Regions from separate parts of the Cellulomonas sp. P2_F12 genome, predicted to be linked through region 2. Evidence: riboswitches for the same ligand, from Rfam matches in the RefSeq annotation. Region 2 holds a riboswitch; each other region holds the start of a gene.
The links. Region 2 has a riboswitch for S-adenosylmethionine ahead of AC1DWH_RS04855 (nitroreductase family protein). Riboswitches for the same ligand answer to the same signal wherever they lie in the genome.
Positions count from the first base shown of each region.

Region 1 (9,436 bases), on a different contig from region 2:
GACGTCGAGCACCTCGCCGACCAGCTCGGGGTCGAGCGCGGAGGTGGGCTCGTCGAAGAGCACGACCGCCGGCTTGACCGCGAGCGCCCGGGCGATCGCCACGCGCTGCTGCTGCCCGCCGGACAGCTGCCGGGGGTAGGCGTCGGCCTTGTCGGACAGCCCGACCCGGGCGAGCAGCTCGCGCGCCTCGGCCTCGACCTCGGCCCGCGGCCGCTTCTGCGCCGAGATGGGCGCCTCCACGACGTTCTCGAGCGCGGTGAGGTGCGGGAACAGGTTGAAGTTCTGGAACACGAACCCGATACGGGTCCGCTGCGCCAGGACGTCCTTCTCCTTGAGCTCCTGCAGCGCGCCGTCGGACCGGCGCCGGTAGCCGATGAGGTCGCCGTCCACGGAGATGGATCCGCGGTCGACCTTCTCGAGGTGATTGATGGCCCGCAGCAGGGTCGACTTGCCCGACCCCGACGGCCCGAGGATGACGGTGACCTCGCCCGGCTGGACCGTGAGGTCCACGCCGTCGAGCACCTCGAGCGTGCCGTAGGCCTTGTGCACGCCCCGCACCTCGACCAGTCCGGCGGCCATCAGAGGGCCCCGTCCGGCGCGGCGGTGGTGGTCCGGACCAGGACGCCACGAGATCGCCCGTAGCCGGGTGGGAGGTCGCCCGGCAGCGGTCGTCCGCTCACACGCGACCACCCGATCCCCACGCCCCAACGCGCCCGCTGCAGGGGCGTCGGCGGCAGCTGCCGCAGCGCACCCTTCGCGTAGTGCCGCTCCACGTAGTACTGGATGACGGTGATCACGGTGGTGACGACGAGATACCAGATGCCCGCGACGATGAGCAGCGGGACCACCCGCTGGTTGCGGCCGTAGATGACCCCGACGATGTAGAACAGCTCGCCGTACGCCAGCACATAGACCACGGACGTGCCCTTGACCAGGCCGATGATCTCGTTCACGGCCGTAGGCACGATAGTCCGCATGGCCTGCGGCAGGATGATCCGGCGCTGCTGACGCGACCGCGGGAGCCCGAGCGCGGCGGCCGCCTCGTGCTGACCCTGGTCGACGCCGAGGATTCCGCCGCGGACGATCTCGGCCGCGTACGCCGCCTGGGACAGCCCGAGCCCGAGCACCGCGGCGCCGAACTTGTCGATGACGTCGAGGGTGTCGAAGCCGACGAACGAGGGACCGAACGGCACCCCGAGCGTGAGGGTCGGGTACAGGTACGCGAGGTTGTACCAGAGCAGCAGCTGCAAGATCAGCGGCACGGACCTGAACACCCAGATGTAGGCCCACGACACCGACCGCAGCAGCGGCGAGCGGGAAAGCCGCATGAGCGCGAGCACGGCGCCCAGCCCGAAGCCGACGACGGCCGAGGCGGCGGTCAGCCGCAGGGTGCCCCACAGCCCGTCGAGCACGGACGGCCAGGTGAGGTACTGCCAGACGACGGACCACTCCCAGCGGGGGTTGGTCAGCAGCGAGCTCACGACCATCGCGAGCAGCACCGCGACCACGGCCGTGGCGATCCAACGGCCGGGGTGGCGGGCGGCGTACACGCGGGGCTCGTCGGCCGGCGGGCGGACGGGCGGCGGGGACAGGACGAGGGACTCGTCCTGGTGCAGGAAGGCGGTGGACACGGTCACTCCGGGGTGGTGAGGGACGGACGGGACGGGGGCGCGTCCGTACAGAGCCACTTCTCGAACGCCAGCGGCCCGATCTCCTCCGGGTCCGCGGCCGTGTCGAACAGGGGCGTGAAGCCGGTCGCCAGGTAGAGCGCGGCGGCTTCGGGCTGCCGCGGCCCGGTGGTCAGGTAGAGCCGCTGGTACCCGGCCGCGACGGCGCGGGTCTCCAGCTCGGCGAGCACCCGGCGCGAGAGCCCCTGCCGGCGGTGCGCCGTGCTGGTCCAGATCCGCTTGTACTCGGCGGTCCGCACGGTGGGCAGCCCGTCCGCGTCGCGCGTCCCGGGCCGGGTCAGCCGCGCGGCGTCCCCCAGCTCGGGCTCGGCGCGCAGCCGGAAGGCCCCGCCGGCCACGGCCACGCCGTCGTCGAGCAGCAGGATCAGGTCCCCGTCGGGGGCCGCGAACTGGTGGGCCGGGTAGCGCTCGAGCTCCTGGCGCAGGGCGTCGACGCCGAAGTGGTCGCCGTAGCGCGACGAGTACTCGTGCGCGAGCTCGTCCAGCAGCGGCCGGACCTCCTCGTCGAGCAGGCCGAACGAGCGGACGGTCAGCGTGGTGGTCGTCGTCATGTCAGGCCGTCGCGGCGTAGCTCGTGGTGGACAGCGGCAGGCCGAGCGTGTCGCGCAGCGTGCTGCCGGGGTAGCCCGCGCGGAACCGACCGGACGCGCGCAGCAGAGGCACGACGCCGTCGACCAGGGCGGGCAGGTCGGTGTGCACCGACGACGGCCGCACGACGAACCCGTCGGCGATCTCGTCGTCCACCCAGGTGGAGACCAGCTCGGCGAAGCCCGCGGTGGTGCCGACGAACGAGAGGGTGCCGGTGTCGACGCCCTCGAGCTCCGCGAGCATCTCGTGCCGGGCCTGCGCGCTCGCCCGGTCCGGGCCGATGACGAGGTGGGTGTCGACCAGCACGCGGACGTCGCGGGGGTCCCGGCCGGCGGCGGCGACGGCCGCGAGCACCCGGAGCCGGGCCTCCGCGGCCTCGTCGGGCCCGGTCGCCCGCACCCGCACGACGTCGGCGTGCCGACCCGCCAGGTCGAGGGCGGCGTGGCTGCCGAGCCGCACCACGACCGGCGGACGACCTTGCGGCGGGCGGGGCGCGGCCGTCGAGGGCTTCGAGGCGAAGTGCACGCCGTCGTGCGCGACGAACCGGGGCCGGTCCGGCGCCGTCTCGTCCCAGCGGTCCCAGTGCCGACCGACCACCGCGGCCGCGTCGGCCGCTGCCGCGACGGCGGAGGACTCGACGGTCGACGAGCGCGGCCCGGCGGTCGGCACCTCGTCGATCCGGGTGTCCCAGCCGACCTGCCACGCCGCGCGGCCGTGGCTCGCGTGGTCGATCGTGGCGATGGCCTTGGCCACGTGCGCCGGTGCGGTGTGCGTGGTGCCGACGGTCGAGACCAGGCCGATGCCGGCGGTGCGGGGCGCCAGCCGGGCGGCGACGAGCGCGGCGTCGAGCCGGCCCTGCAGGGTCGTGTTGCGGCTCGGGTGCAGGGCGAAGTCGTCGTCGAAGACCACGAAGTCGAGGGCTCCCCGCTGGGCGACGGCCACCAGCTCGAGCAGGCGGGCGGCGTCGAACAGCCGTTGCCCCTGCGAACCGTGGTCGCGCCACGCGGCGGCGTGGGCGCCGGTGTCGCTGAGATCGATGCCGAGATGGGCGTGGCGAGACATGGGTGTTCCGTTCTGGTGCTGGTTCAGGGCGCGCCTCACCGAGCGTCGAGCGCTTCGGGGTGCGCGTCGCGCGCCCCGGTCGCGGGGCGTGCGGAGGGTGGGTCAGCCGGTCAGCGGCGACAGAGGGCCGGACAGGAACGCGTCAGCATCGAACGGGTGGAGACCCCGGTCGCGTTCATGGTCTGTCCTCTCGTCCCGGCGGTTGCCGGGGCTCGCATGTTGTCGACGGCGGCGGTGCACTGCCGTGACCAGGTCCTCACCCGGGGCACCCCGCCATGCGGAGGGTTGCCATCCAGCTAGCCGGGGCTTCGCACTGGAAATCTTGACCTTATTGGTAGGGAATTTAGACAGGGACCGCGGGAGCGTCAAACACCCGACCACATCGTGAGATCAGGTGTCCGACAGCCGATCGCTTTGCCGGATCGCGCGCGGCAGGCGCACGATGACCTCTCACGACATCGGGACGGGGGTGGGGACGCGTGGCACGCACGAAGGTCGCGACCCTGCTCGCGACGTCGGTGCTCCTCCTGGTCGGGGCGTGCGCGGGCGACCCCAGCGCGGTCGAGGCGCACCCGGCGCCCGTCGTGAAGGTCGCCGCCCCGATCACCGTCTCGAAGGTGGCCGCGCCGGCCGTCGCCGCCGCGCCGGCCGCCGATCTCGCCGCGCTTCCCGTCACCGACCCCGTGCACGTCGTCGCCGGACTGCCCAGCACGGACGGGCTCACGCAGCGCGCGAGCGACGACCCGTCGCTCGGCCGCTGGCAGACCGCCGTCATCGTCCGGGACACGGCCGCCCGCGTCGCACCCGGCGGCGCGGCCGTCGGCGTCGTCCCCGCCCTGACGCTGCAGGTCCGCACCACCCTGCCCGTGATCGACCAGCGCGGACGCTGGCTCCGCGTCATGCTCGCCACCCGCGGCGCGCTGCCCAGCCAGGACGTCACGCAGGTCAACGACCGCAGCGCCTGGATCGACTCCGCCGACACCGAGACGGCTGGCACCAGCTGGTCGGTCCGGGTGGACACCGCCGCGCAGACCATCACCGTCGACGACGGGACCACGACGCACGTCATGCCGGTCAAGGCCACCGGCAGCCCCACCAAGCCGACTCCGCACGTGCCGGCCTTCATCGTGGGGACGCACTGGCTGGAACCCGGCACCACCACGCCGCGCGTGCTCCTGCTGTCGTCGCAGAGCGAGGTCATGGACGACTACGACAAGAAGTCGGGGACGTCGACGACGGCCATCCACACGACCACGCTGAGCGGTCGGGGTGAGGTCTCGAACGGCTGCGTGCGGGTCGCCGACGACGTGCTCGACCTCCTGTGGCAGGCGCCTGCCGGCACGGTCGTGACCACCGTCGGCTGACTCGTTCGACGCGCGAGCCGGCGGTCCTGCACCTAGCCTCCGGGGATGCGTCCGCTCCCGCTCCGCCGCCGAGCCCTGCTCCGCGCTGCGGTGTTCGGGGTCGCGCTGACCGTGCCGGTCGCCGTGCTCGCGTACGTCGTGCGCGCCCAGGTGGACGACGTCCTGCGCCTCGACCGACAGGCGATCCAGGGGGCGACGGACTTCACGCGTGCGCACCCCGCGCTCGAGCAGGCGCTCGTGCTCTGGCAGCAGGCCTTCCAGGCGAAGTGGGTCAACCTCGCGGCGACGCTGGTCTGCCTGTGGGTCTGGCGGCGCCACGGCCTGACCACCCGGGCGCTGTGGGCGTTCCTCACGATCATGGCCGCGTGGGCCGTGCAGCTGGGTGCCAAGGGGCTGGTGCAGCGGGCGCGGCCAGTGGTCGACGACGCCCTGGAGCATGCGCCCGGCTCGAGCTTCCCGTCCGGGCACGCGACGAACATCGCCGCGGTGGCCCTCACGCTGACCCTCCTGGTCTGGCCGCTGCTCGGGCGGCGCGGGCGGGTCGTCGTCCCCGTCGTCGCCGCGACGACCGTCCTGCTCACCGGCCTCGACCGAGTCCTGCTCGGCGTGCACTACCCCTCCGACGTCGTCGCAGGGTTCGCGCTCGGGACGGCCCTCGCGGGCGCGTCCTACCTGGGCTACAGCGGCTGGTCCGCGACGGCTCCCGATCCGGAGATCTGATGCACACCTTCCTGCACCGGTACGAGCTCGACACGTCCGCGCCCACGCGCAAGGAGGCCCTGCGGGACTTCGCGGTGCGCGTGCTGCTGCCGGCGGTCGGGCTGTGGGTCGTCGTCGTCGGCATCGGGTTCCTGATCACCGGCCCGCTGAACAGCCTGCCGAGCGAGACCGCGGTGAACCGGTGGTTCGTGTCGATCCGGACGCCGGCGCTCAACTCGCTCACCGCGATCCTCTCGGGGATCGGCACGACCGAGTTCATCATCGGCGCGTGCGTGCTGTTCACGGCGCTGTTCTGGTGGCGCACGAAGCAGTGGTGGCTGGCCATCGTCCCGGCGCAGGCGATCGCCGTGCAGGCGGCCGTCTTCATGACCGCCGCGCTGGTGGTGGGCCGCGAGCGCCCGGACGTCGAGCACCTCGACGACTCCCCGCCCACGTCCGCGTACCCGAGCGGCCACACCGGCGCCTCGACCGCCTTCTACGTCACCCTCGCGATGGTGGCCCAGCGCATCGGCAACCCGGTCCTGCGCGGCGTCGTGACCGTGCTGTGCCTGCTGGTCCCGATCTCCGTGGGCACCTCCCGGCTCTACCGCGGGATGCACAGCCCCACCGACGTGCTCATGGGGTGCCTCAACGGGCTGGTGTGCGCGTTCCTCGCGTGGAACTACCTGCGCCGCGACGTCTCCGGGTCGACCACGGGCACGGAGCCCCAGGAGCGCCTCAGCGCCCGCTGATCGCCGGGTGGCATCATCGCCACGTGCTCCAGAACCCCAAGTTCGCCACCGACGACCCCCGCGCGCTCCGGGCGCTGGTCGAGGGCTACCCGTGGGCCACGCTGGTGTCCTCGACCGACGGCGGCCTGGTCGCCAGCCACTACCCGATGCTCTGGGAGGAGACCACGGACGACTCGATGTCCCTGGTCACCCACCTCGGCCGCCCCGACGAGCTGAACCACCGCCTCGACGGCTCGGACGTGCTCGTCATCGTGCAGGGCCCCCACGCCTACATCTCGACCCGGTGGTACCCCGAGGGCCAGTTCGCCCCGACGTGGAACCACGTGACCGCCCACCTCACCTGCCGGCCCGAGGTGCTGTCCGCCGACGAGAACTTCGCCGTGCTCAGCCGGCTGGTCGAGCACTTCGAGGGGACCGGCGAGGGCGCGCGCCTCCTCCCGTCCTACGACGGACCGGCCCGGGCGATGGCCCGGGGCACCGTCGGCCTGCGCCTGCACGTCCGGAGCTTCCGCATGCTCGAGAAGCTGAGCCAGAACAAGCCGCCCGAGGTCGTCGCCACGGTGGCGGCCGAGCTGGAGCGCCGGCCGTTCGACCTGCACGCCGCGCTGGCGGCCGAGATGCGCCGGGTCAACCCCGCCTGAAGTCACCCGTTCGAGTGATGTTCACCCCGCGCCTCTCTTGTTCCCGATTCGGACATATGGGGCAATAGAGACACAGGTTCGACTGCCGACGAGGTCAGTGACCGGCATCGGACACCATCGGGAGCCCGCGACGGAGCGGGCCCGGTCAGCGGGGGGCTGCTGCCATGCCAGGTCCGATCGTCCATCTCCAGAACATCCAGAAGGTCCCGGGCTATCTGCGCGAGCTCGGGGGAGCGCGAGGCATCGAGCTCGCCGATCTCCTCGACAAGCAACCGTGCAGCCCGTACGCCAACTTCGGCGCCCAGGGGCCTGACTTCCTCGTCTTCTCGCTCAAGGAGTACGGGACCCCGCTCGACGAGTTCGCGAACTTCCTGTTCGGCGTCTTCGACGCGCTGAAGCCGTTCATCGACTTCTACGAGTCCGTGGTCGAGCCGGTCGAGGACGCGATCGACGACGCCGTCACGGCCGTCGACCAGGCGCTGTTCCAGGGCCTGCTCACCCAGGTCGGCGACACGTCCGCCCTGATCACGAGCGCGCTGCAGACGCAGCTGGCGGCGATCGTCACCAAGAACGTGGACCTGTTCTATGGGTTCTACCCCAAGCTCCAGCAGGGCAAGCCGGAGGACGAGTGGTACTGGTTCGACACGTGGCACTACCGCCGCACGGGCACCTTCGCGTCGACCATGTGGAAGCTCGCCCAGGGCGACGACGACCTCATGCGCTACGCGGTCGGCTACGGCAGCCACATCGGCGCCGACGTCGCGGGCCACCCCTTCGTCAACTCGATCGTCGGCGGCCCCTACCGGTCGCACTGGCACCGCCACCACCTGGTGGAGAACTGGATCGACGCGTACGCCCGCAAGGGCTACCCCGACAGCCGCCGGACCAAGCGCTGCCTCAACCTGACGTCCAAGGACACCTACGTCGCGGACGCGATCTCGGGCAGCTACTACTCGCGCCTGTGCGAGTTCCCCGGCGGGATGCTGCCCTCCAAGCTCGCGGACATGCTGGTCAAGGCCGTCGACCTGACGTACGACGCCGCGCCGGGCCGGCCGGTCCCGCCCAAGCTGACGGCGACCGACTACGACACCACGTACCGGCTCTGGCTGATGTGGTTCGAGCGCGCGACGTCCATCGGCAACGCCAAGAAGCCCACGCCCGTGCCGCCTCCCGGCTCGAGCACCGCGGCCCTCTTCACCGACTACGTCAGCGGCTTCCCCAGCCCGCCCAGCGCCGGCGGCGGGGGCGGCGGCTTCAGCGTCCTCGACATCTTCGCGGCGGTGCTGGCCTTCCTGAAGTGGGTCGCCGACTCGATCGCCTACACGGTCGACTGGACCCTCAACCACATCGCCGACATCTTCCTGCTGCCCGTCACCGAGGCGCTCGGCCTGGTCAAGTGGCTGCTCTACCAGATCCAGAAGGGCGTCTGGCAGATCTACGACGAGGGCCGGTTCGCCCTCGTCCTCGGCGGCTACCTCTCCCCGGAGCCGGGCGACTTCTCCCGCACCCCGTGGGGCACGGCGTTCATCAACACCGCCTCGGCGCACCTGACCGGCGGCCCGAGCCCGTCCGCCCACTCCTCCTACCCGCTGAAGCAGGAGTCCCACGGGATGTTCGGCCCGATGGAGCACCACCTGGTGTACCCGGGCACCCCGCCGGAGCTCCCCGCGTCGGAACCGGCGCCCGAGCCGTTCTTCGGGGCCAACCCCGACGTCGTCCTGACGGGCTTCCACCCGTACGGGTCGCAGATCGAGGACCTCTACACGGCGAAGGACCCGTACGGGCCGGGCTCGGCGTTCACCGACACGACCGACCAGGCGACCGTCTCCGGGTTCCAGTTCGGCAGCATCCCGGCGTTCACCGCCCGCCTGCTCTCCGGCCACATCGACGACCTGCCCAACTTCAACCTCGATGCGGACCGCGGCTACGGCTGGAAGGCATGGGAGCCGAAGCAGCCGGACATCGACGTGGTGAACCCGGTCGACACCAGCTACATCCCGTAGACGCGCACCACCTCAGGGGGACTGACGAGATGCCTGACGACCACGACAACGACAAGCCGTTCGACGCGATCACGCGGCTCTACATCCGCACCAACCCGGCCGACGACGGCACCGAGCCGCTGCCCGCCGCACTGCCCTTCTGGGTCAGCCCGGACATCTGGATCGTCAAGCCGGGCGGCGCGGTCGGTGGCGAGGCCGTCCCGCTGCAGCAGAACCAGGTGAAGGTCACCGTGACCAACGGCGGCGGCATCCCCGCGGTCGACGCCTACGTCGAGGCGTTCGTCGCGGACCCGTCGACCGTCATCACGCCGGCCACGGCGTTCCTGATCGGCGGCGCGTTCGTCACCGTCAACGGCTACTCGACCACGGACGTGCTGCTGCCGTGGACGCCGCAGGCGACCGACAGCGGGCACCGCTGCATCGTGGCCCGGGTCGCGTTGACGCTCCCGCTCGACACCTACGTCAACCCGTCGATCTTCGACGTGGTCGGCGACCGGCACGTGGCCCAGCGCAACATCCAGGTGCTGGAGGTCGCGCAGGGCAAGTCGATGACGTTCCGGTTCCTCATCGGCGCTCCGGCCGAGGGCCAGGCGGCCGCCACGGTCCGGGCCCTCGAGACGACGTTCGACATGGACGCCA
Region 1 is NZ_JBFUEV010000012.1:7,222-16,657, reverse strand. It holds gene AC1DWH_RS18940 (amino acid ABC transporter ATP-binding protein) at 1-579, opposite strand, end outside; gene AC1DWH_RS18935 (amino acid ABC transporter permease) at 579-1,631, opposite strand; gene AC1DWH_RS18930 (GNAT family N-acetyltransferase) at 1,634-2,239, opposite strand; gene AC1DWH_RS18925 (LLM class flavin-dependent oxidoreductase) at 2,241-3,338, opposite strand; SAM riboswitch class IV at 3,549-3,666, opposite strand; gene AC1DWH_RS18920 (L,D-transpeptidase) at 3,818-4,702, shown strand; gene AC1DWH_RS18915 (phosphatase PAP2 family protein) at 4,748-5,422, shown strand; gene AC1DWH_RS18910 (phosphatase PAP2 family protein) at 5,422-6,153, shown strand; gene AC1DWH_RS18905 (FMN-binding negative transcriptional regulator) at 6,177-6,794, shown strand; gene AC1DWH_RS18900 (zinc dependent phospholipase C family protein) at 6,959-8,797, shown strand; gene AC1DWH_RS18895 (hypothetical protein) at 8,827-9,436, shown strand, end outside.
Region 1: it holds a riboswitch for S-adenosylmethionine, as region 2 does, so the genes downstream of both, AC1DWH_RS18925 (LLM class flavin-dependent oxidoreductase) here and AC1DWH_RS04855 (nitroreductase family protein) in region 2, are expected to answer to the same signal.

Region 2 (9,436 bases):
GCGCGGACCTGCGCGACGACGTCCGGCGCCTCGAGCGCGTCCTGCACCGGCTGGTCGAGCGAGGTGGTCATCGGACCAGGGTAGTCCCGGACCTCGCACGCTCACGCTGCGCGACGCCTTGGCGGACGAGCGGGATCACGTGGTCGCCGAACTCGATCGCGTCGGCGACGAGGTCGTAGCCGCGCAGCCCGAAGATCTCGAACCCGAGGTCGACGTAGTCCAGCAGCGCGGCGGCCACGGTCTCGTACGAGCCGACCAGCGCGGTCGCGCTCGTCGGCAGCCCACCAGCTCCCGCGACGGTGGGCGTCCAGAGCGCGCGGTCGTGCCGCTCCCCCGACGCCGCCAGCTCGGCCAGCCGCAGGTTCGCGGTGTTCTCGGGGAGCCTGCCCGGCTCCCGCGCCGCCTCCGTCAGCGTCCGGACGGGCCGCGGTGCCGCGAGCTCGTCGATGCGGGCGCGGATCGCGTGCGCCTTGGCCCAGGCCTCGTCGTCGGTGGCCGCGACGATCGGGCGGAACGCGATCTGCAGCCGCGGGGTCGGCCGCCCGACCTCGGCCGCGAGCGCGCCCAGCAGGGCCACCTGGTCGGCCGTCGCCGCGAGCGGTTCGCCGAAGAACGCGAACACGTCGGCCACCCGGGCACCCACCTCGAGCGCCCGTCGCGACGCGCCGCCGGCGCTCAGGCCCGGGCGCCGCGCCGAGCGTGCACGCAGGAGGAACTCCTCCGTCCGGTAGTACGGACCGACGTGGCTGAACGGCTCGGCCGAGGTCCACGAGCGCAGCAGCACGTCCGCGTACTCCCCGAGGCGGTCGTAGCGGGCGTCCTTGTCGAGGTCGTCGCCCTCGGCCCGCTGGTCGCTGGTCAGGCCGCCGGCGATCAGATGCACCGTGACGCGACCGCCGGATGCCCTGTCGAGCGTCGCGAACGACTTGGCGGCGAACGTGGGCGCCGAGACGTTCGGGCGGTGCGCGACCCGCAGCCGGATCCGGTCCGTGTGCGCCGCGGCCCAGGCCGCCGCCTGCGCCGGGTCCGGCCCGTCGGAGGCGTACGGGAACAGCACGTGGTCCCAGCCGTGCTGCTCGTGGGCCTGCACGATCTCCCGCGTGTAGCCGGGGTCCCAGACGGGGCCGACGAGCGGCGTGGTCTCGGTCGACGGGTTGCCGTACCCGGCACCGAGGAACTCGACCGGCACGTCAGACCGCCACGAGCCGGTCGAGGCCACGCGCCCGGCCGGCGTCCTGCGGTCCCCACAGCGTGGTCGACACCTCGGCCCGGACCAGCGGGACGACCTCCTCGGCGAACCGGCGCAGCACGTCCTGCTGCTGCTCGTACGGCAGCACCGGGTTGAGCGAGACGGACTGCAGGTCGTGGCCGTAGGAGCGGTGGTAGTCGAGGATCTTCTCCGCGACGCGCTCCGGGGAGCCGACGAGGGCCGGGCCGCGCTCGACCGCGTCCTCGATGTGCGTGAACGACGACACCTTGCCGGGCCGCGTCTCGCCGACGTGCTTGGCGGCCATCCGGGCGGCGAAGCCCTCGTAGACCGCGCGGTACTCCTCGGTGGCCTGCTCGGTGGTGTCGGCGAGGAACAGCCCGCCCGAGCCGGATCCCACGTAGCCGACCGAGGGGTCGAACCCGTTCACGTCGAGCTGCTCGCGGTAGCGGTCGATCAGCACCTTGTAGTTCTCGCGCGGCTGCAGCGCATTGGCCGAGACGATCGGGTCGCCGTGCTTCGCCGCGAGGTCCACCGAGATAGTGCTGGTCGCCGAGCCGTGCCAGATCCGGAACGGGCCGTCGTACGGCCGGGGCAACGTGGTGACGTCCGTGAGCGGCGCGTGGAACCGGCCCTCCCAGTCGACGTCCTCCTGGCTCAGCAGCAGCCGCAGGAGCTCGTAGTTCTCCTCGAGGTAGTCGTACTGGTGCGCCAGGTCGAGGCCGAAGAGCGGGAAGTGCTTGTCCTCGTTGCCCTTGCCGATGACGATCTCGAGCCGGCCGCGCGAGAGCAGGTCGATCGTCGCGTAGTCCTCGGCCACCCGGACCGGGTCCAGCAGGCTCAGCACGGTCACGCCGGTGCTCAGCAGGATCCGGTCGGTGGCCTGCGCGAGCGCGCCCAGCAGCACGGTCGGCGACGAGGACAGGAAGTCGCCCGCGTGCCGCTCCCCCACGGCGAACGCGTCGAGCCCGAGCTCCTCGGCCAGGACGGCGGTCTCGACGACGCGCTCCAGCCGGGTGGACGGGTCGAGCAGCTCGCCGGTCACAGGGTGCGGGCCGTGGGGGACGATGTCGAGGACCTGGAACTTCACGAGCGTGCTCCTTGTGTCAGTGCGGACGTGTCGTAGCCGAAGGCCAGCAGGGTGCCGCCGTGCACCACGCGGGTCTCCCGCTCGGTGAGGCGGACGAAGCCGAGCCGGTAGTACAGGGCGTGCGCCCCGAGCATCTGCGGCCCGGAGTTCATGACGACGCGGTCGAGGTCCCGCTGCCGGGCGAGCGCGATGACGTGCTCGGTGAGCAGCACCCCGATCCCCCGTCGGCGGGCCGCGGGGTCGACCGCGAGCAGGCGGAAGTCGAGCTCGCCGTCGCGTCCCAGCTCCGAGATGTGCTCGCCGGGCCGCGGGGTGGCGACCGTGCCGAGCAGCTCCCCCGTCGCCAGGTCCTCGGCCACCCACACCTCGTGCTCGCGCGCGCGGGTGGCCACGTCGGCCAGGGAGGCGCGGTAGTCGTCGGGCAGGTCGTAGTCGTGGCCGTACGCGTCGACGGACAGCTGCGCGACGCGCTCGTACTCGTCGGGCCGCACGAGGCGGATCCGCACCTCGATGCTCACGAGAAGTACCCCTCCACGTCCAGGACGCCTCCGGCGTCGTCGAAGTCCTGCCGGACCGCTGCGCGCAGCGCCGGGTCGGCCAGGTAGTCCAGCGCCGTGAGCGCGAGCCCGACGGCACCGTCGATCGCGGCCGCGTCGCCGCGCGGGCCGCCGGCCACCTCGGCGAACTCGCGGGTGTGCAGGGCGATGTCCGGGTCGCTGACCGCGATCATCGGGTGGATGCCCGGCAGGCGGACGCTCACGTTCCCGAAGTCGGTGGACGCCGCGAGGATCTCGGGCACCACACCGCCGGCCAGGACCGTGCGGCCCTGACCCGCCTGGTGCACGGCCCAACGCTCCGCCAGCGGCGAGTTGGTGCGCACGGGCAGCGTGAACGGGGCGGCGTCCCACACCAGCTCGGCCGTCGTGCCGGTGGCCAACGCGGCCCCCTGGGCGATGCCGGCGAGGCGCTCGGAGAGGTCCTTGAGCGTGGCCGGGCTGGCCGACCGCACGTAGTACTCCACGGTCGCCCGCTCGGGCACGACGCTCGGCCGGGTCCCGCCCTCCAGCACCACGCCGTGCACGCGGTCGCTCGGCGGGATGTGCTGGCGCAGCATCGCCACGGCCTGATAGTTCAGCGCGACGGCGTCCAGCGCGTTGCGACCCATGAACGGGCTGGCCGACGCGTGGGCCGCGACCCCGTGATAGGTCACGCGCAGCTGCCGACGACCGAGGAACGGGTGGTCGACCACGTCGAACCCGAACGGGTGGACCATGATCGCCGCGTCGACGCCGGCGAAGAACCCGTTGCGCGCCAGGATCTCCTTGCCCGAGCTGCCCTCCTCCGCCGGCGTACCCAGCAGGAGCACCCGGCCGGGCAGCTCGAGCCCGTCCGCGACGGCCTGCCGCAGCGCCAGGAACGCCCCCGTCGCGGCCCCCGCGATGAGGTGGTGGCCGCACGCGTGGCCGACGCCCGGCAGGGCGTCGTACTCGGCGAGGATCGCGACCGTCGGGCCGGCGTCCTCGCGCGGGGCGCCGTCGTCGGGGCCGTGGCCGGTCAGGCCGGCGCGTAGCGACGTCGACAGCCCGTGCGACCCCATCGTGGCGGGCACGCCGTGCCGGGCGAGCAGGTCCGCGACCGCCGCGACCGAGCGGACCTCGCGGAACGCCTCCTCCGGGTGGGAGTGGATCGCGTGCGCGACGTCGAGCACGTCGGTCTCGCCCGCCTTGGCCGCCGCCCGGACCAAGGCACGCGAGGGCTCGTCGGCACCCGCGAACGGCGACGTCAGCGGCACGAACGACGCCCGACGACGCTCGGTCAGCGCCCGGAGCTCGTCGAGGAAGGCGGTGGACGGGCTGGTCATCCGACGGGCGCCCCGGCCGGCAGCCCGGCGTCCTTCCACGCGGGGAAGCCGCCCTCGACGTGCACGACGTTGGTGAAACCCTTGGCCCGCAGCTCGGCCGCGACCGGCCCCGACCCGCGCACCGAGCCGCAGACGACGACGATCGGCGTGTCCAGCGACACGATCGGCGCGTGGCGGGTGGCCGCGGTCAGGTCGAACTCCTGGTCGATCGCGTACCGGTCGCCGATCGTGGCCCCCGGGATCGAGCCCGTGCGGGACCGGCCGGCCTCGCTGCGCACGTCGAGCAGGAACGCGCCCTCGGCCACGCGCTCGGCGGCCTCGGTCGGGCTGACCGCGGGCGCGAGGGCCGCGGCCTCCTCGAGGCTCAGGTGCTCCGCCGGGGCGCCGGGGCGGGTGGTGGTGTCGGTCATGGTGCTCTCCTTCGTGAGGGGGTTCGGGTCAGGCCTCGAGCAGGTCCTTGGCGAAGCACAGGCTCAGCCGGTCGCCCACGTAGTCGCCGAAGGGCTCGACAGCGCGCCAGCCCTCGCGCAGGTACAGCGCGACCGCGTCCGGCTGCCGGACCCCCGTCTGCAGGACGATCGTGCGCACGCCCGCGTCGGCCGCGAAGCGCCCGACCGCGTCGAGGAGCCGGGCGGCCAGGCCGAGCCGGCGGTGGGTGGCGGCGACGAAGACACGCTTGACCTCGTGCTCGCCGTCGACCAGGCGTAGGGAGGCGGTGCCGACGGGACGGTCCCCGTCGTAGGCCACGTAGGTCACCAGGATCGAGGCGGGATCGACGGGCACGCGCGGACCGCGCTGCGCGAGGAGGTCGGCGTAGCGCGGAGCCAGCTCGGCGTCCATCTGGTCGCGCAGGCGACCGGCGTGCGGGTGCGTCCACGGGACGACGGCCAGCGTGACCTCCCCGGTGGAGGTGGTGGTGGTCATCGCAGCCCGAACCCCTGCGCCTCGAGGGCCGACCGCAGCTGGTCGCGGCCGTTGAGCGCGGCCGGACCGGAGAGCCGGGCGAGCACCCTCTCGACCCACGAGTGGGACAGTCCCTCCTCGGCGTAGAAGTCGCCGATCAGGCCCTCGTAGGCGGCGACCGCGTCGGCGTGCTCGGCGTCGTCGTACGTCTCGTGGTGCAGCACGGCCGACTGCGGCAGGCGGGGCTTGACGCGGGTGTTCTCACTGAGGTCCGGCCGCCCGACCACGAGCCCGAACGCGGCAAACACGTGCTGCGGTAGGTGAAGCAACTCGGCGACCTGCTCCGGACGGTTGCGCAGCGCACCGATGTACACGGTGCCCAGGCCCAGCGACTCCGCGGCGAGCACCGCGTTCTGCGCGGCCAGCGCGGCGTCGACGAACCCGACGACCGCGGTCTCGAGGTAGGCCGCGCCCTCGGTCGGCGCCTCGTGCGCGGCCGCGATGGCGTGCGCGCGCCCGAGGTCGACCAGCCAGACGAGAAGCAGCGGGGCCTGCGCGATGTGGGCCTGGTCGCCCGCGAGCGCGGACAGGGCGGCGCGGCGCGCGTCGTCGCGGACTGCGACCACGCTCCACAGCTGCAGGTTCGAGCTGGTGGCGGCGGACTGCGCCGCGGCGACGACGGCGGCGAGCTCGGCATCCGTGACGTCGTCCGGCAGGTAGCGGCGCACAGACCGGTGGGCCAGCTGGAGCTCGATGACGTCGGAGGTCGCGAGGTCGGTGGGCGCGGCGCCGCCGTAGCGCGCAGCGACGGAGGACGGGAGGAGATCGACGGACAAGACGGTTCCCTGGGGTGTCGGACGTTTGCCCTCCGCGATCCGGCGGGCCGGGTCTTGCTCGGGAGCACCCCACGTCACCGAGGGTTGCTGCTCCGCCTGCCGAGCCAGACGGCGGAGCTCGTGACCTGCGCCGGAGGGTCGACCGCGCACCCGGCGATGTCAACGATCGGGACGGGGTTCTCACATCCCGGTACGGCTCGCGGCAGGGGCCGCTCGAACCGTGCGTGAGACGTCTGTCCACCTGATGAGAAGGCCCGGCGGATCGTTGACGACCGCCGACCGCGTGCCTACCTTCGCGCCGGTCTCGAGCCCCGACGACAAACCCTGGTTGGTCGGGCAGCAACCCTTCAGGTGTGACGGGGTGCTCCAGGTGACGACCCGGCACGGCACCCGCCGTGCAAGCACAGACCCGCCGGACCCGTCCGGCAGATCGAGGACGACCGCTCACATGTCCCGCTACATCGGCACCCGCCTCGGCCAGGCAGTCCTGGTGCTCTGGGCCGCCTACACGGTCACGTTCGTCGTGCTCTACGCGCTGCCGGGCGACCCGGTCTCGCTCATGTACGGCAGCGAGTCCAACGACGTGACGCCGGAGCAGCTCGACGCGCTGCGGGCCCAGTACGGGCTCGACCAGCCCTTGCCCGTGCAGTACGTGACGCAGCTGGGCGCCCTGCTGCGCGGCAACCTCGGCACGTCCGTCGTCCTGCACCGTCCGGTGCTCGGCCTGATCGCCGAGGCGATCCCGCCCACAGCCGCCATCGCGGGCGCGGCGTTCGTGCTGGCGCTGCTGCTGGGCGGCGGGCTGGCCGTCGTCGCGACGCTGGCACGCGGCCGGGGTCTGTCCAACGCGCTGCTGGGCCTGCCCCCGCTCGGCGTGGCCATCCCGTCGTTCTGGTTCGGCCTCATGCTCGTGCAGTGGTTCTCGTTCGCGAACCCGATCTTCCCGGCTGTGGGGAACAAGGGGTTCGCGTCGATCGTGCTGCCGGCCGTGACGCTCGCGGTGCCCACCGCTGCGCTCATCGCCCAGATGCTCTCGCGCTCGCTGCGGCACAGCCTCGCCCAGCCCTACGTCGACACCGCGCGCGCCAAGGGCGCGAGTCCGGCACGCGTCCACTTCCGGCACGCGCTGCGCAACGCCTCGCTGCCCGCCCTCACGGTCATCGGCCTGGTGATCGGCGAGCTGCTCGCCGGCGCGGTGGTCACCGAGACCGTGTTCTCGCGCGCCGGCATCGGCCGGCTGACGGCCACCTCGGTCAGCGCGCAGGACATCCCCGTGGTGCAGGGCATCGTGCTCTTCGCCGCCGCCGTGTTCGTGCTGGTCAACCTCGCGGTCGACCTGCTGTACCCGCTGCTCGACCCACGGATCGTCCGGCGCAGCCGGCCCGTCAAGGCGCCGGTGTCGACCGAGGCGGCGCAGGTCCGTCGGCCCGTCACGGCGGGGGTGTGACATGACGGACCTCCTGAACGAGAAGGTCGCGGTCGACGACTTCGCCGCCACCGCCCCGGACCGCCTGGCCGACGCGATCCGCGACCGGCAGGACGCCGCGACCCCCGGCCCGCTCGCCTGGGTGGGCGAGCTCGCCCGCCGGCCCGGCCTGCTGCTCGCCCTCGTCTGGATCGCCCTGGTCCTGCTCGCCGCGTTCGTCCCCCAGCTGCTCGCGCCGGGTGACCCGCTGACCGGCGTGCCGGCGGACAAGCTGCAACCCCCGTCGGGTGCGCACTGGTTCGGCACCGACCAGCTCGGTCGCGACCTCTACACGCGCGTGGTTCACGGCACGCACCTGACCCTGGAGGCGGCCCTCGTCGCCGTCGGCGTCGGCCTGCTGGTCGGGGCCCTCGTCGGGCTGCTGGCGGGCTTCGTCGGCGGGGTGTTCGACGACGTCGTCATGCGCGCGGTGGACGTGCTCCTGTCCATCCCGGCGCTGCTCCTCTCGCTCGCCCTCATCACGGCGCTCGGCTTCGGCACGGTCAAGGTCGCGATCGCCGTCGGCCTGGCCAGCGTCGCCACGGTGGCGCGGATCATGCGCTCCGAGGTCCTGCGCGTCCGCTCGTCCGTGTACGTCGAGGCCGCGCACGCCGGCGGCAGCCGCTGGTGGTCCGTCCTGTTCCGCCACGTGCTGCCCAACGCCGCCGGCCCGGTGGTCGTCCTGGCGGCCCTGCAGCTGGGCGCCGCGATCCTGGCGGTCTCCGCGCTGAGCTTCCTCGGCTACGGCGCGCCGCCCCCGGCGCCCGAGTGGGGCGCGCTCGTGTCCGGCGGCCGCGACTACCTGCGGACGTCCTGGTGGCTGACCACGCTGCCCGGCCTGACCATCGCCGTGAGCGTGCTGGCCGCCGGCCGCATCTCGCGGTCCCTCGACCGTCCCGACGGGGGTGCCGCATGAGCGAGCGCCTGCTCACCGTCACCGACCTCGCCGTCGCCTACAAGGCCCGCCGCGGCACGGTCCGCGCCGTCCGGGACGTCTCGCTGCACGTCGACGCCGGCGAGACCGTCGCAGTCGTGGGCGAGTCCGGCTCGGGCAAGTCGACCACCGCCGCGGCCGTCGTCCGGCTGCTCGCCCCCGCCGCCGTCATCGACCACGGCAGCATCGACCTGCTGGGCCACGACATGGCCCGCGCCACGCAGCGCGAGCTCCGCTCCGTGCGCGGCCTGCTCGTAGGCCTGGTCCCTCAGGACCCGACCGTCTCGCTCAACCCCGTGACCCGCGTGGGCGAGCAGGTGGCCGAGGTGCTGCGCATCCACGGCCTGGCGGACCGCAAGAACGCGATGATCGAGGCGGTCGAGGCGCTGGACCGCGCCGGGCTGAGCAACCCGGAGGTCCGGGCCCGCCAGTACCCGCACGAGCTGTCCGGCGGCATGCGGCAGCGCGTGCTCATCGCCATCGCGCTCGCGGCGCAGCCGCGCCTGCTGGTGGCCGACGAGCCGACGAGCGCGCTCGACGTGACGGTGCAGCGCCAGATCCTGGACCACCTCGAGCAGCTGACGACGGGTACCGGGACGGGCGTGCTGCTCATCACGCACGACCTCGGGGTGGCCGCCGACCGCGCCGACCGGATCGTCGTGATGTCGCAGGGGCGGGTGGTCGAGCAAGGCACGCCCGACCAGGTGCTCGGCTCGCCGTCGGACCCGTACACGCGCGCCCTGCTCGCCGCGGCCCCCAGCCTGCGGGGCGCCCGCACGATCGCCGCGCCCGTCCCGCCGACCGCAGTCCCCGCGCTCGAGGTCCGGCACCTGTCCAAGGACTTCGCGCTGCCGCGGTCCGCGGGCGGCGGGACGCTGCGGGCCGTCGACGATGTCTCGTTCGTGCTGCCCCGCGGCCGCACCCTCGCCCTGGTCGGCGAGTCCGGCTCGGGCAAGTCCACGACCGCCCGGCTCGCGCTGCGCCTGGCCGACCCGACCTCCGGCTCGGTCCTGGTGGACGGCGCGGACGTCACGCACACCCGCGGCGCGGCCCTGCGGCTCCTGCGCCGCCGGATGCAGGTGGTCTACCAGAACCCGTATGCGTCGCTCGACCCGCGGTACTCGGTCCAGCGGATCATCA
Region 2 is NZ_JBFUEV010000001.1:1,055,043-1,064,478, forward strand. It holds gene AC1DWH_RS04820 (glutamate-5-semialdehyde dehydrogenase) at 1-71, opposite strand, end outside; gene AC1DWH_RS04825 (LLM class flavin-dependent oxidoreductase) at 68-1,189, opposite strand; gene AC1DWH_RS04830 (LLM class flavin-dependent oxidoreductase) at 1,191-2,297, opposite strand; gene AC1DWH_RS04835 (GNAT family N-acetyltransferase) at 2,294-2,815, opposite strand; gene AC1DWH_RS04840 (M20 family metallopeptidase) at 2,812-4,158, opposite strand; gene AC1DWH_RS04845 (rhodanese-like domain-containing protein) at 4,155-4,568, opposite strand; gene AC1DWH_RS04850 (GNAT family N-acetyltransferase) at 4,597-5,082, opposite strand; gene AC1DWH_RS04855 (nitroreductase family protein) at 5,079-5,897, opposite strand; SAM riboswitch class IV at 5,914-6,023, opposite strand; SAM riboswitch class IV at 6,198-6,307, shown strand; gene AC1DWH_RS04860 (ABC transporter permease) at 6,346-7,344, shown strand; gene AC1DWH_RS04865 (ABC transporter permease) at 7,346-8,278, shown strand; gene AC1DWH_RS04870 (dipeptide ABC transporter ATP-binding protein) at 8,275-9,436, shown strand, end outside.

Region 3 (9,436 bases), on a different contig from region 2:
ATCCGCCGCACGTCCGGCACGGAGCCGTCGGTGAGGATGCGCTCCTCGGCACCGTCGGCCAGGCGCAGCTCGACGTGCGCCGACCCGACCGCCCGCTTGAGCTCGGGTGCCGTGCCGTTCGCGATGACCCGGCCGTTGTCCATGACGGCGACCCGGTCGGCCAGCTGGTCGGCCTCCTCCAGGTACTGCGTGGTCAGCAGGACGGTGGTGCCCTCGGCGACGACGTCCCGGATGACGTCCCAGAGATCGTTCCGGCTGCGCGGGTCGAGCCCGGTGGTGGGCTCGTCGAGGAACACCACCTGCGGCCGGGCCAGCAGGCCCACCGCGAGGTCGAGCCGGCGGCGCATCCCGCCCGAGTAGGTCTTCACCACGCGGCCGGCGGCGTCCGTGAGGTCGAACAGCTCGAGCAGCTCGGCGCTGCGGGTGCGCACCTCCGCCCGGCCCAGGTGCGCCAGCCGGGCCATGAGGTGCATGTTCTCGACGCCCGTGAGCAGGTCGTCGACGGCGGCGAACTGCCCCGTGAGGCTGATCGCCGCCCGCACCTCGGCGGGCTGGCGCACCACGTCCTTGCCGGCGACGTGCGCGGAGCCGCCGTCGGGCCGCAGCAGCGTGGCCAGGATGCGCACGGTCGTGGTCTTCCCGGCGCCGTTGGGACCCAGGAGGGCGAGCACCTCCCCCCGGGCGACATCGAGGTCGACGCCGTCGAGCACGGTCAGGTCGCCGTAGGACTTGCGGAGCCCCCGGGCGACGACGACAGGAGCAGTCATCGCGATCTCGCTTTCTGTGTATGGCGTAAACTGTGTGTGTACTTCATACACACTTGTAGGATCGACCGTCAAGGAGGTGCCGTGGCGCACGACGAGGACGTAGTGGCCGACGAGGGCCGTCGCGAGGCCGACGCCCTGCGTCGCGACCGGGAGAAGGCGGCGCGCGCGGAGGCGAAGGAGGCCGACCGGCTGCGTCGCGACCTCGAGCGCGCCGACCGCGACGCCGAGCGGGAGGCGCAGAAGGAGGCCGACCGGGTCCGCAAGGAGGCCGAACGGGTCGAGCGCGACCGCCTCAAGGCCGAGCAGGAGCTGGCCCGTGAGGCGGAACGCCGGCGGACCGAGCGCGAGCGGGAGGCGCAGCAGGCGGTCCGGGAGGCCGCCAAGCAGCTGCGCGAGGCCGAGAAGGCGCAGCGCGCCGCCGCCCTCGCCCAGCAGCAGGCGGCTCGGGTGGCCGAGAAGGCGCGGCGGCAGGCCGTGCGGGTGGCCGGCAGCGGGGCCGCCGCTCCCGTCGAGCTGCCGCCCGGGATCGCGGTCCTGTGGCGCACCCCGACCGAGGGGCGGCCCGGGCCTCGACCCGGCCTGACCCTGGAGCAGATCGCCGATGCCGGGATCGCGCTCGCCGACGCCGAGGGGATCGACTCGGTCTCCATGGCCCGGCTGGCCGAGTCGCTGGGCTTCACGACGATGTCGCTGTACCGCTACGTCTCGTCCAAGGACGAGGTGCTGAGCCTCATGTCCGACCGCGCTGCCGGGCGCCCACCGGTCCTGGGTCCCGAGGTGGGCGGCTGGCGCGAGCAGCTCGAGCTGATCCTCGCCGTGCAGCAGCCGATCCTGCACGCGCACCCGTGGCTGGCCCGGACGACGACCGTGCTGCACGCCGTCGGACCGGGTCGGCTGGCGTGGATGGAGGGCATGCTCGCCGCGCTCGCGGGCACGCCGCTGTCCGAGCGGCAGAAGGTCGGCGCGATCGGCCTGCTGGCCACGCACTCCCTGGACCAGCTGCGCGTCACCGAGGAGCTGACCGGGAGCAGGCGCACCGCAGCGATCGGCACGGCCGAGGGCGCCGACGAGTCCCCGGACCTGGGCGACCTCATCGGCGCGCTCGCCTCTCCGACCTCCCACCCCGCGCTGCTGCAGGCGGCCGCCGCGGGCGCCTTCTCGTTCGGTCCCGACGACCGGGCCGCCGATGCGGACGCCCTGGACTTCGGGACCACCCTGATCCTCGACGGCATCGAGCGGCTCATCGCGCTGGCGACCCCCACGGACTGAGCCGCCCACAGCCCCGGCCGTCCACTCGGGTCGGGATCGGTGTCGGGGGCGCGGGGCAGACTCGGCGCATGACCTCGCCCGACGTCCCGATCACCGGCCGCTGCTTCGGCGACGGCACCCCGCTCTACGAGCAGTACCACGACGAGGAGTGGGGCCGGCCCGTGCACGACGAGCACGCGCTCTTCGAACGGATCGCGCTCGAGGGCTTCCAGTCCGGCCTCGCGTGGATCACGGTGCTCCGCAAGCGACCCGCGTTCCGGACCGCGTTCGCGGGCTTCGACCCCGAGCTGGTCGCGGAGTTCGGCGACGACGACGTCGCCCGGCTGATGGCCGACGCGGGCATCGTGCGCAACCGCGCCAAGATCGAGGCGGCCATCGCCAACGGGCGCGCGCTGCGCGGTCTGCACGCCGCAGGACGCACTCTGGACGCGGTCCTCTGGTCGCACGCGCCCGACCGCACCGGGTACGTCAGGCCTCTGACCTGGGCCGGCGTCCCGGCGCAGACCGACGAGTCGCGCGCGCTCGCCAAGGAGCTGAAGTCGCTCGGCTTCCGGTTCGTCGGACCGATCACGGCGTACGCGGCGATGCAGGCCTGCGGGGTCGTCGACGACCATCTGGCGACCTGCCCGTCGGCCGCCTCGACTCACCCGTCGGAGTGACCATTACTCCTGCCGGGTGACGCTGCCGCGGGGGTCTCGGAACCGAGTGTGACGCGGACTACAGTGCCGCCCATGACGGAGATCCCCGACCACGACGCTCGGCGTGATGCCGTGCGCGCGGCGGCCGAGGCTCTGACGGACAACGTCGTCCCCGACGCCGGGATCCTCGCGGCGGTCCAGGACGGGCTGCTGTCCGTCCCCGCCGGCTCCCCCAACTCCTGGTTCGACGTGCCGTCGCAGCGCAGCCGCATGCAGACCGGCACCCTTTCCCCTCGCCGCCCGCACTGACCGACCACTCGCGGCGAGCCCCCTCGGCTCCGCGCTGCCCTCAGCGCGATCCCGGCGTCGACGCCGGGCAGTCGAGCGACGGACGCGGTCGTCTCACAGGTCGAGCACGGTTGCCCACCATGTGATCGGCGGTCTAGCATCGCGCCTACCATCCAGAGCGGCCGAGAGACCTGGCTCGACGACGCCGCAGCAACCCCCCTCCCCGCCGAGGGTGTGGGTGCTTCCGCCAGGGACGATGGAGTGAGCAATGTCCCCGCAGACCACGTGTCCCCGCACCGCACCGGTGCAGACCACGCCACGGATCGCGCCGTGAGCGCCGCCGCCGTGGAGCCGCGCACGCCCGGACTGCACGCCGCACCGGCCGCGCGTGCGCACACCGCGAACGACCGCCCGACCATCTCGTTCGAGCTGTTCCCGCCGCGAAACCCCGACGCCGCGCCCCGCCTGTGGGCCACCATCCGCGCACTCGAGGCCGTCCACCCGGACTTCGTGTCCGTGACCTACGGCGCCTCGGGCAAGACCCGGGTCACCACGCGCGCGCTGGTCCGCCGGCTGCTGCGTGAGACGACGCTCAACCCGATCGCGCACCTGACCTGCGTCGGGACCTCGCGCGCGGAGATCACTGAGATCGTCGAGGAGTTCCTCGACGAAGGCCTCCGCTCGTTCCTCGCGCTGCGCGGCGACCCGCCGTCCGACCAGAGCGGCTGGGAGGCCCACCCCGACGGCCTGCAGACGGCCGGCGAGCTGGTCGAGCTGCTGCGCGACATCGAGGCCCAGCGCTGCGCGGACAGCCCCTCGCAGGCGGTCCGGGCGCGCGTGCGTCCGTTGTCGGTCGCCGTGGCGGCGTTCCCGCGCGGCAACCACGCCACGGGGGGCACCCGCGCGCAGGACGTCGCGTCGCTCCTGGCCAAGCAGCAGGCCGGCGCCGACTTCGCGATCACGCAGGTCTTCTTCGACGCGGACGACTACCTGGGTATCGTGGCGGAGGCCCGCGAGGCCGGGGTGACCATCCCGATCATCCCGGGCATCATCCCGACCACGGACCCCGCCCGCCTGCTGCGGGTGCAGGAGCTGACCGGCGTCCCCGTGCCGGAGAGCCTCCTGGACCTGCTCGGCTCCGCCGACGACGAGCTCGACCGCCACCGCCGGGGAATCCGCGCCAGCGTCGACCTGGTCAACGGCGTCCTGGACGGCGGAGCGCCCGGCGTCCACCTGTACACGTTCAACCAGCACCATGCCGCACTTGACCTGCTCGAGGGTGCACACCTCGACGGCGGAGCTCGGACAGCTCCCGACCTGGCCGGATGGCCGCAGGACACGGCACCCGCCCGACCCCCGAGGGACTGAGAACCAGATGAGCACTGCAACCTTCCCCGCCAGCTCCGTGCTCGGCTACCCCCGCATCGGCCCGCGCCGCGAGCTCAAGAAGGCCCTCGAGGCGTTCTGGGCCGGCCGCACCACCGCCGACGAGGTCGAGGCCACCGCCGCGGACCTGCGCAAGCGCACCCGCACCCGCCTGGCCGAGCTGGGCCTGGCCACCGACGTGCCGGCCATCCCGAGCGCGTTCTCTTTCTACGACCACGTGCTCGACGCGACGGCCGTCGTCGGTGCCGTCCCGGCCCGCTTCGCGGACGTCGTCGGCGCCGACGGTGCGCTGGACCTCGCCGGGTACTCGACGGTGGCCCGCGGCCGCGGCGACGACCTCCCGCTCGAGATGACCAAGTGGTTCGACACCAACTACCACTACCTGGTCCCCGAGATCGGTCCGGAGACCGAGTTCCGGTATGCCAGCAACCGCCCCGTGCGGGAGTTCCAGGAGGCCCTGGCCGACGGCGTGCTCACGCGCCCGGTCATCGTCGGCCCCGTCACCTATCTCGCCCTGGCCAAGGCCACCGAGGACGCCCCCGAGGGCTTCGCGCCCATCGACCGCCTGGCCGACCTGCTGCCTGTCTACGCCGCGCTGCTGACGGACCTCGCGGCCGCCGGCGCCACGTGGGTGCAGCTCGAGGAGCCCGCGCTGGTCTCCGACTCGATCGCCGTGCCGGCCGAGCAGCTGCTCGCGTCCGTCATCGAGGCGTACCGCGCGCTCGCCACCGACCTGGCCCGCCCGGAGCGTCCGGCCATCCTCATCGCGGCGCCGTACGGCGACCTCGGCGCGGCGTTCCCGGTGCTCGCCGCCACGGACATCGAGGCCATCGGCATCGACCTGGTCCGCGGCCACGCGCCGACGGAGTCCGTCCCCGGCCTGGAGACCAAGACGCTGGTCGCCGGCGTGATCGACGGCCACAACATCTGGCGCGCCGACCTGGACGCCAAGCTGGCCGTCCTCGAGCAGCTCGAGGGCCTCGGCGCCGCCGCGGTGACCGTCGGAACCTCGACGTCGCTGTTCCACGTCCCGCACACCACGGGCGACGAGCCCAACCTCGACGCCACGCTCACGACCTGGCTCGCCTTCGCCGACGAGAAGGTCGTCGAGGTCGTCACGCTGGCCGAGGGCCTGACGGAGGGCCGCGAGGCCATCCACGAGCAGCTGCTCGCGGCGACCGACGCGGTCAACTCGCGCCGCACGGCGCCCGGCGTCGTCAACCCGGCCGTCCGCGACCGCGTGGCCGCCCTCGACGAGGCCGCATTCAGCCGCGGTCCGTTCGACGAGCGCAAGGTCGCCCAGGCGGCCCGCCTCAACCTGCCGCCGCTGCCGACGACGTCCATCGGCTCGTTCCCGCAGACCACCGAGATCCGCACGGCCCGCGCCGCCTTCGGCAAGGGCGAGCTGACCGAGGAGCAGTACGACGACGAGATGAAGGCGGAGATCCGCCGCGTCGTCGAGCTGCAGGAGAAGATCGGCTTCGACGTGCTGGTGCACGGCGAGCCCGAGCGCAACGACATGGTCCAGTACTTCGCGGAGAACCTCGACGGGTTCGCCGTGACGCAGAACGGCTGGGTCCAGTCCTACGGCTCGCGCTGCACGCGCCCGTCGATCCTGTGGGGCGACGTCTCGCGGCCGAAGCCGATCACGGTCGAGTGGTCGTCCTACACGCAGTCGCTGACCGAGAAGCCGGTCAAGGGCATGCTCACGGGTCCGGTCACCATCCTCGCGTGGTCGTTCGTCCGCGACGACCAGCCGCTGGGTGACACCGCCAACCAGGTCGGCCTGGCCCTGCGCGACGAGATCGCCGACCTCGAGGCCGCCGGCATCGCCGTCATCCAGGTGGACGAGCCCGCGCTGCGCGAGCTGCTTCCCCTGCGCGTCGAGGACCACCCGGCGTACCTCGACTGGTCGGTCCGGTCGTTCCGCCTGTCCACGGCCGGCGTCCGGCCCGACACGCAGATCCACACGCACCTGTGCTACTCGGAGTTCGGCGAGATCATCGGTGCGATCGACGGTCTCGACGCCGACGTGACGTCCATCGAGGCCGCCCGCTCGAAGATGGAGATCCTCGGCGACATCTCGGCGGCCGGCTACCCGCGCGGCATCGGCCCGGGCGTCTACGACATCCACTCGCCCCGCGTGCCCAGCGAGGCCGAGGTCGAGGAGCTGCTCACCGAGGCGGTCAAGGCCATCGCGGTCGACCAGCTCTGGGTCAACCCGGACTGCGGCCTGAAGACCCGCCGGTACGAGGAGGTCGCCCCGTCCCTGGAGCACATCCTCGCGGCGACCCGGACGGTCCGCGCGACCCTCTGACCCGACTCGGCGGCCCCGGACACCCTCGGCGGTGTCCGGGGCCGTCGTGCGTCCTAGGGTCGGACGGGTGACGATCTTCGACACCGTCCCCCTCGACCAGCTCCGCCGCCGGACCAGCGAGAAGTGGCGGGCCTACCCTCCCGACGTCCTGCCGCTGTTCGTTGCGGAGATGGACGTCCCGCAGCCCGAGCCGGTGATCCGGGCCGTGCACGACGCCGTGCGAACCGGTGACACCGGGTACCCGCACGGCCGCGCCTTCGCCCAGGTCCTGGCCGACTTCGCGCGGGAGCGGTGGGGCTGGGAGATCGACGCGGTGGCCTGCCGGCTGGCGTCCGACGTCATGGTCGGCGCGGTCGAGGCGCTGCGGCTGGTGACCGACCCGGGCGACGCCGTCGTCATCAACCCGCCGGTGTACCCGCCGTTCCGCGCGTTCGTCGAGCACGCCGGGCGCGGCGTCGTCGCTGCACCGCTCGGCCCGGACGGACGGCTCGACCTCGACGTGCTCGACCGCGCGTTCGCCGTGGCCCGCGCGCACGGCCCACGGCCCGCGTACCTGCTGTGCCACCCGCACAACCCCACCGGCACCCTGCACACGGCGGCGGAGCTCCGGGTGGTCGGCGAGCTCGCCAGGCGGCACGGGGTGCGCGTGGTCGCCGACGAGATCCACGCCCCGCTGGTCCCGACGCGCGCCGACGGCACCCGCCCGCCGTTCGTGCCCACGACCACGGTGATCCCGGACGCCCTGGCGCTGCACTCGGCATCCAAGGCGTTCAACCTCGCGGGTCTGCGGGTCGCCGTGATCGTGCCCGGCCCCGATGCCGTGGCCGACCTGGCCCGGCAGTCCTGGGTCGTCGGCGACGGCGTGATGCACCTGGGCGTGGTCGCCGAGTCGGCCGCCTACCGCGAGTGCGGTGCATGGCTCGACGAGGTGGTGGACGGCCTCGGGCAGAACCAGCGGCTCCTCGCCGCGCTGCTCGCCGAGCGCGTCCCGGACGCGATCTGGTCGCCGCCCGAGGCGACCTACCTCGCGTGGATCGACCTCCGCGCGGTCCCGGCGGTCCGGGCGGGCGAGGATCCGGCCCGACGCGCCCTGGACCGGGGCCGTCTCGCCCTCAACTCGGGCCCGACGTTCGGCGACGAGGGAGCCGGCTTCGTGCGGCTCAACCTCGCGGCGTCGACGTCGACGCTCACCGACGCCGTCGACCGGATGGCCCTCGCGCTGCCCGACTGAGATCGATTCGTGACCATCCGTCCGTCGTCGGGGCTCATGTCCACCCCACGCACGTGCCGATCTGACGGGAGCGAGCCCACGAGGCCCGCACCTACGACGATGTAGTGGAGACACACGTGACGAAGTGCGACGAGTGCAGCTCTGCTGTGCAGGTGTGCGAGCGGTGCGACGGAGCCGGCAAGAAGCGCTGGTCGGGGGAGTGCAGCTACTGCCGCGGGACGGGCAATCTCTGCATGAAGAACTCGAACCACCGCTGGTGAGCTGACGGCGAAAGCCCCTCTGTCCGGAGGGGCCGGGGCTCAGCCGCTCTGACCGAGCCGGACGTACGTGCCCGTGAGGTGATCGACGATGCGGACGTCGGCGTCGAGCCACGGGACGTCGTGCCACTGGTGCAGGGCCAGCCACCGCAGCTCGTCGTGCTCGACGAGCGGTTCGGCCGTGCCCTCGACGACCTCCGCCAGCCAGATGCGCATCACGTACTCGTCGGACAGCCGCCACATGCCGTCGTCGGGGCCGACGAGCTCCTCGCCGAGGCCGATCCGTACACCGAGCTCCTCGCGGATCTCGCGGTGCAGGGCGTCTTCCGGCGACTCGTCTCCGTCCACCTTGCCGCCGGGGAACTCCCAGCGGCCGGCCAGGCGCGCCGGCACTGCTCGGCGTGCGGCCAACAGCTCACGAGGGTCGTCCAGGTCGTCCACGATCGCGGCGGCCACGACGAGCACAGGTGAGGTCATGCGGTGAGTCTGCCAGGCCCGCGTCGAGCGCGGCCGGCGACCCGGGGACGGCCCGGTGTCTTGAGCCGTCGGGTCACGATCAGCGAATGCCGTGCGCGACGGCCCAGGCGACGGCCTCGGCCCGCGTGGAGACGCCGATCTTGCGGTAGACACTGCGCACCTGCGACTTCACGGTGTTGCGGGTCACGAAGAGCCGCGTGGCGATCTCCTCGAGGGTGACGTCCTCGGCGAGCTCCGCCAGCACCACCCGCTCGCGGCGCGTCAGTGCGTCGTTCGAGAGACCGACGGTCCTGCTCGTCTCCAACATGCTCATGGTGTGTCCTCCGGTGTGCTGCGTGACCCGGGGGGTCCGGGTCGTCACGCTCTGGGCTGCGTACCGGATGAGAGAGGGCTGGTGGTGAGCCATGACGCCACTTCCAGCAATCTCCTCATGCGCGGGTTCCCCCCCGCCATGCGCCCGATCGCGCCTGCCACCCACAATGAACGCCGCCTGCGTCTGCTGATACGCCGAACGTGTGAGCACCGACGGGTTTTCACCCGGACGGCTGATCAGCATGGCGGACGAAGCGTACGAATGAGTAACGGATGCGTTACCGCTGAGGTTCACCCCGCGTTCTGCGCGGTGTACTCCTCGGCGGTGAGCAGCGGACCGGTCGACGTCACGTCGACCTTGAGGAGCCAGCCCTCTCCGAACGGGTCTGAGTTGACCACCGACGGGTCGTCGACGGCGGCCTGGTTGATCGCGACGACCGTGCCGGAGACCGGGGAGTACAGCTCGGAGACCGACTTTGTCGACTCGATCTCGC
Region 3 is NZ_JBFUEV010000004.1:133,675-143,110, forward strand. It holds gene AC1DWH_RS11180 (ATP-binding cassette domain-containing protein) at 1-767, opposite strand, end outside; gene AC1DWH_RS11185 (TetR/AcrR family transcriptional regulator) at 849-2,036, shown strand; gene AC1DWH_RS11190 (DNA-3-methyladenine glycosylase I) at 2,105-2,695, shown strand; gene AC1DWH_RS11195 (hypothetical protein) at 2,768-2,983, shown strand; SAM riboswitch class I at 3,129-3,225, shown strand; gene AC1DWH_RS11200 (methylenetetrahydrofolate reductase) at 3,293-4,330, shown strand; gene metE (5-methyltetrahydropteroyltriglutamate--homocysteine S-methyltransferase) at 4,338-6,665, shown strand; gene AC1DWH_RS11210 (MalY/PatB family protein) at 6,733-7,896, shown strand; gene AC1DWH_RS11215 ((deoxy)nucleoside triphosphate pyrophosphohydrolase) at 8,196-8,630, opposite strand; gene AC1DWH_RS11220 (LuxR C-terminal-related transcriptional regulator) at 8,710-8,943, opposite strand; gene gcvH (glycine cleavage system protein GcvH) at 9,234-9,436, opposite strand, start outside.
Region 3: it holds a riboswitch for S-adenosylmethionine, as region 2 does, so the genes downstream of both, AC1DWH_RS11200 (methylenetetrahydrofolate reductase) here and AC1DWH_RS04855 (nitroreductase family protein) in region 2, are expected to answer to the same signal.